DNA from 2 places in the Paenibacillus sp. J22P143 genome. Region 2 is predicted to be linked to the other one. Evidence: predicted binding sites of a transcription regulator. Region 2 holds the regulator's gene; the other holds the start of a gene.

Region 1 (3,432 bases), on a different contig from region 2:
CCGTCAAGTCTGTAACTTGCCCATCCACATTTACACTTGCATTAGCAGCTACTGTTAATGCAGAAGCTTTAGAGTTTTGGTCAATGATAAGCGTTACATTTTCAATCGGAACACTAACCGTATTGACAGTGGCGCCAACTAATTTCGTGGAGCCGCCGCCCACTACAACGGTATGAACAGGCCCCGAAACATTCGTATTCCCTTTGTGGGTTTCAATTGTATCTACGCTTGCTGTAACTGATACTTTAACAGAGACAGGGCTCGTACCCGATTTCTCCGTATTTACTTTTTGAACATTAGAGTGTCCATTAATATGGATTGAATTAGGGCCACCGCCACGCACAATCAGTTGGCCCCCAACATTCGTATTGTCTAATGTAAAATCACCTTCGCCTACACCTTCGGCAACAATTAAATCACCGGTAATATTTGCGTTGCTAAGTGCAATGTCCGTAGATTTTACAATCACATTACCGTTAATCATGCCGCTTGCATGGGCTGTTTCAGATGGGGCCGTGTAGTATGCGGCAACCATGTTGTCAAGAATTCGCAACACATGCGCTCTTGTTGCCGGAGCTTTGGGGTTATAGTATCCGTTTCCCATGCCAGAAACATACCCTCTTGTATAAAGAGCATTTATATAGGGCAAAGCCCAAGGACTTATGCTGGATAGATCCTTAAAATCGGCATTGGCATGACTGCCTTCAATATTAAACGCATTGGCAAAAATTAGAGCTAATTGTTCACGAGTCACAGGACCATTAGGGTCGAATTGAGCGTTACCTGTTCCGCTCATCAAATCTGCTTCAGTCGCTAAAGCTACAGCTTTATAATACCATTCAGCGTGCTTAACGTCCGAGTAGGCTGAGCTGGATAGATAGGTATAGCCCATTAAATTAGTGAAAACTTGTGCAATTTCTGCACGAGTCATATATTGGTTGGGCTTAAATGTACCGTTAGAATACCCCCCAACAACACCACGGTCTTTCCAATTGTTAATTGCTGATCGTGCCCAATAGTCGGACGGAACATCTGAAAAGAAGGTTAGGCTGGCAACGTATTGATTGGGAGATGGACTTGCAGTGTTGTCGTTGTATATGCGGATTGACTTATTATTGTTCGATTGGGAATGATTATTAGCTAGGGATTCGGGATTCTCATGTTTGTTGCAGCCCGTTACATGAATGAGCAAAACAAAGGCAATTAGAAATACGCCCACATGTTTTCGATTCATCAGATTAACCCCTTCGACAACTTAATGATCTATTTATCCCTAGAATTAGCTAAGCGTCCCCGTATTATTCTTACGGCTGCCGGCATAAATCGTTGATCGTTGATCGTTGAAGTTGACGCTGAATCAGAGTAGTAATCTTTCGCTAAATAATTTGCCTCACTTGTGATACGGTTCACCCCGCTGTCTGTAACGACAAACTTTAGGCTATCCTTTTGGGATAGCCTTTTTGATAAGTGGAATGATAAATTTTGGATTGGAGGACAATATTTAAACTTAGGAGTGAGATGGATGGTTAAAAACGTCGATCAAAAATATGGAAAGGAAATTGTCTTCAAAGACAACCCTGTTTCCCATTTTCTTTTTTCCAGCACCAACTCTGCATGGATTTGGCTTATCATTCGTCTGTATGTCGGATATCAGTGGCTCAGTGCAGGTTGGGGAAAATTCAATTCAGAGGTTTGGACCGGCGATAAAGCCGGAACTGCCCTTCAAGGTTTTATTAAAGGTGCTATCGCCAAGTCTGCAGTGACAACCGGTAAAGCCGACGTTTCGGGCTGGTACGCGAATTATCTGGAGCACACCGTGCTTCCGAATGCAAAAGTTTTCTCTTACGTGGTCGCTATTGGCGAGCTGCTTGTCGGGCTCGGACTGATTCTCGGCCTTTTAACCGGAATTGCCGCGTTTTTCGGGGGACTCATGAATATCAGCTACTTGCTCGCCGGAACGCTCAGCACAAACCCGATTCTTTTTATTCTCGCGACTTGGCTAGTTATGGCTTGGAAAGTGGCTGGTTGGTATGGGCTTGACCGATGGGCGCTTCCGATGCTCGGAACTCCTTGGGAGTTCCGGCGCCGAGATTAGCCTTAGGAGTCACCGGGCTAGCCTTCACCGTAAGTGGGGCTAACGGCGAATATGCCGAATGGAGTTAGGATAAACTGGACAGAAAAAAGTTGATGGCGTACAGAGGAAAGAATTCGGGAGGTTTTTTATAAAAAATGGTTAGAATACATGAATTTGATTCTGATCTAAAAGACTTACTTATCTCACATTTATTGGATGACTCTGATGATGGTGTGGTATTGATTGAAGATTTTTGTTTGCAGTATGCTAATTCAGCTTTTTCGAGTATTTTGGGATACTCACAACTAGAACTCACAAACATGCCCATTTCAAATATCATCCACCAAGATGATTTAATTGATTTTACTAACATATTACATGATAAAAGCGCTAAAAAAGTAAAATTTGAAATTCGTGCTTGCACAAAGATAAATAAAATAATTAATATTTCCATTTCGGGTACACAAACTTTTTATAAAACACATTCTGTATTTATGGGTGTTGTCCGAGATCTCACAGCTAAAAAAGCAATCGAAAATCAATCTAATTCCAATCGATATGAACTGTCAAACTACAAATATGCCCTTGACCAATCTACGATTCTCTCTTTTTCAGACCTTGAGGGAAATATCACTTATGCTAATGAAATGTTTTGTAAGGTTTCAAAATACACCAAAGAAGAACTACTTGGAAAGAACCATCGTATATTAAAATCAGGTGTTCACCCTGATTCATACTATAAAGAAATGTGGGAAACCATTGTTGGTGGTAAAGTTTGGCGTGGTGACTTTTGCAATACTGCTAAAGACGGCTCATTATATTGGGTTTATTCAACGATAGTGCCAATTTTAAACGAGAAAAAAGAAATTACCTCTTATCTATCTATTCGCTTCAATATTACGGATAAAAAGATGGCAGAAGAAAAATTAAAATCTTCGATAAATCAATTGAGTAACATCAAATATGCACTCGACCAGTCAGCAATTGTTTCTTTTGCTGATTTAAACGGAAAGATCACATATATAAACGAAAAATTCTGTATGATTTCCAAATATTCAAAGGAGGAATTGCTGGGACAAAACCACCGTATCCTAAAATCAGGTTACCACTCCGATGCACTTTTCGTGGATATGTGGCAAACCATTACCAGCGGCAAAATATGGCGAGGCGATGTTTGCAACAAAGCAAAAGATGGTTCTATCTATTGGGTTTATACTACGATTGTTCCTAATTATAATGAGAATGGTCAGATAACCGAATACATGTCCATTCGATACGAAATAACTGAGAGAAAAAAAACCGAAGAAAAATTAAGCTTATCGGTTAACCAACTATCAAATTTAAAATATGCCATCGAC
Region 2 (3,432 bases):
CGGCCAATGCAATTGCAACTTCGATATCTACACGGGCGTTAAGCCCTCGTGTTGCGATTATCATGGCAGCTACTCTAAATTTTGTGGGAGCTATGGTTTCCTCTGAAGTAGCCAAAACGGTTGGCGGAAGTATCGCCAATCCCGCTAAGATCGAGAACGGTGTTGAAGTCGTTATTGCTGCTTTACTCGCGGCTATCATTTGGAACTTGCTAACTTGGTATCTGTCCATACCATCTTCCTCCTCTCACACGCTACTTGGTGCTTTAGCTGGTGCCGTCATTGCGGGCGCAGGCTTTAACGGCGTGAATTGGAGTGGCTTTACGCAAATTATTATTATTCTTATTTTATCGCCTATCATTGCTTTCGTTCTAGGTTATCTCATCATGGTGTTGATCAAATATATCGTTATTTGGTCAGGTAATACATCTAGATCCAAGCTAAATCGTGGATTTCGTACCTTACAAATCCTATCTGCGGGATTACTTTCGTATTCCCATGGTGGTAACGATGCACAAAAGGCGATGGGTATAATCGTATTTGGTCTCGTTGCAGCCGGCGTGCAAGACGATTTAAATGTACCTCTCTGGGTTAAAATCTCTGCCGCACTTGCGATGGGACTTGGAACCTCGATTGGTGGATGGCGTATTATTAAAACCGTATCAGGTAAAATCGTGAAAATTGAACCGATTAACGGCTTTGCCGCCGACTTAACGTCATCGATCGTTATTCAATTCTCAACCTTCATTGGTAAACCATTATCAACGACGCATGTTATCTCCTCCGCGATTATCGGAACTGGCAGTGTCATGCGTTTCCATGAAGTTCAATGGGGTACTGTTGGTCGCATGTTAATCACTTGGATCATTACGATTCCTATTTCCATGGTGCTTGCGTACACGCTATACTTTACGATATTCCGCTTAATCATGTAATGAGAAAACCTCTATCGAGGCAATTCAAGGATGAGCGACCGCGTTTAGAGGAAGGTTTTATCGCCAAATAGAAAGATATTTTCGGAATCCGAAAACTTATACTTTCTATTGTGGTCAATATCAAAAGGCACGACCCGCTGAAGCTGCGCGGGTCGTGCCTTTTTCATGCTAATCGAGATAGTAGGCCAAGCTTTGTAGTTCTGTTGTAAAATCCGCGTAATGCACGCGTACATCCGGTGGTACTTTAATGATGACAGGTGCAAAATTCAAGATAGCTTCAATGCCACAAGCAACGAATTCATTGGCTACATTTTGTGCTTCGTTCGCAGGCACGGTAATAATACCGATTCGAACGCCAAGTTCAGCCAAAACTGATTTCATTTTATCCATAGGAAGTACAACTAAGTTATTAATAACTTCGCCTGTCTTAGCAGGCATCGCATCGAACAACGCTACAATTTTCATATCATTACGTAAGTACGTATTATAATTGCATAAAGCTCTGCCTAGATTTCCTGCTCCAACGAGCGCAACTTGAATATGTCGATCTAACTTAAGGATCTGCCGAATTTTCTCAACTAAATAATTAATATCATAACCGATTCCTTTTTTGCCAAACTCTCCGAAATAAGCCAAATCCTTTCGAATCTGAGCAGGATTCAGATCCAGCTTCTGACCTAAATCCTGAGAAGACACGGTTGATACATTATTTAATTGTAATTCGTTTAAATAACGCAAATAAATGGGTAATCTGCGGACAACTGCTTCCGAAATTTTTTGACTTTTCACGTATTTAGGCTCCCCCCATCCATTGCTCAATCCTCGGCAGCATTTGTTCGCACGTCATGTGCTCGATCTTCGGACCAGGCAACGAATAGAGGAAGTGCTTGCCATAATACGTTTCGATAACACGTGTATCATAGATAATAACGATCCCTTTGTCTGACGCTCTCCGAACAAGACGACCAAAGCCCTGCTTAAACCGAATAACGGCCTGCGGCACAGAAAATTTCATGAACGGATTCTCATTCCGTTTCTTAATATTTTCGCATTTGGCTTCAACAAGTGGATGATTTGGCGGTTGAAAGGGCAGACGTATAATCGCCAGACAACTAAGTGCATCACCTGGGATATCCACACCCTCCCAGAACGAGCTGGTGCCTAACAGCACGCACATTTTGTTATCTTGGAACATACGGGTCAACTTGCTGCGATTGCCGCTGTCAACACCCTGTCCGAGCACTGTGATGCCATGAGGACTCAGCTTCTCCTTCATACCTGCATGAACAAGCTTCAGCATCCGATTCGACGTACATAGGACTAACATTCTACCCTTTGTCACCTGTGCCACATCACTCAGGGAAGCGATAAGTGCTTCAATGAAAACAGGATCGCCCGCTCCTTTAATCGTTGGGAAATCACGTGGAATTACAACCAGTGCTTGCTCCCGGTAGTTAAAAGGAGATGGCAATTGAACAGTTTTCAGCTTGCCCGACTCTTCATCCGCAGGAATAGCTAACCCTAATTGCTCCGCCGAGTATTGGAACGATTTATTCACAGAGAGTGTCGCAGAAGTCAGGATGATACTATCTTTTGTTTCAAAGAAATGCTGCTGCAGCAAGCCGCTTACATCTGTTGGTACGGAATTAAGCTGGACCGATTTGGCTTTCGCATAGGTGCCGGCTTCGATCCAATACACATAACCTTCGTCTGCCATTTTCATAAAGAAATGAAGCGAATCACGATGGGCATACAGTTCCTTCACTGTACCATTCAGATCGGTCACTAACCCTTGTACACCAAGTCCGTCTTGATGCTCCTTCAATTCATTCAACAATTTATCCAAGGTTCGCAGAAGATCATTCGCATTCAGATAAATGTTATCCTCCATAATTAGCAGTTCACGCCAATTAGAAGGCAGCGTATCTGGCTTCAACCGGAGCACATATTGTGAAGTTTCCGATTGGGAAGGATCACTGCCTGAAGAAACCAACTCATACAGGGCTTCGCTTAAACGTTCCCAATCTTCTTTGATCGAGATGATTTTCGGGAATAATCCATCGATGGTTTGACTCCAACCTGCTACACGCTCTTGCGCTTCATCCGATTTCTGTAATCGGAAACGCAGCATGGGAAGCTGGCCGCTTCGGTTATCCTTATACAGCCACAATAAGGAATGATAGAATGCAGAAGCATGCAGCTCAATTCCTAGGTGCTTACTCGCTACTTCTTCAAAGTGATGCGCCTCATCAATCACGAGCTGCTTGTAGGACGGTAGAAGGCGGTTCTCAGCCTTCATATCTGTAAAGAGGAGGGAATGGTTCGTAATGATCACATCAGCCGTGTTGGCATCATTACGAGCGCGATGATAGAAGCACTTCTTATACCAAGGGCACATTCGGTTTAAGCATGAATCCGTATCACTCGCAACCGTGTACCAGAACTGGGCACCTTTGTTACCAAAATGTAATTCTTCTTCGTCTCCATGTTCCGTTTCACT

What was found. Region 2 encodes Rex, which represses fermentation and respiration genes when NADH is low (regulators of the CRP and FNR family bind a similar motif). Its sites were predicted from a motif close to TTGTGAAATATTTCACAA; they were not measured.
Region 1: AC58PQ_RS20975 (DoxX family membrane protein) is a predicted target of Rex. The motif match lies at 1,395-1,412, and genes of this name have one in related genera.

Annotation. Positions count from the first base shown of each region.
Region 1 covers NZ_JCAUAQ010000018.1:57,568-60,999, forward strand. Annotated here, with positions in the region: gene AC58PQ_RS20970 (S-layer homology domain-containing protein) at 1-1,234, opposite strand, end outside; gene AC58PQ_RS20975 (DoxX family membrane protein) at 1,523-2,095, shown strand; gene AC58PQ_RS20980 (PAS domain S-box protein) at 2,230-3,432, shown strand, end outside.
Region 2 covers NZ_JCAUAQ010000001.1:336,468-339,899, forward strand. Annotated here, with positions in the region: gene AC58PQ_RS01585 (inorganic phosphate transporter) at 1-932, shown strand, start outside; gene AC58PQ_RS01590 (redox-sensing transcriptional repressor Rex) at 1,101-1,721, opposite strand; gene dinG (ATP-dependent DNA helicase DinG) at 1,726-3,432, opposite strand, start outside.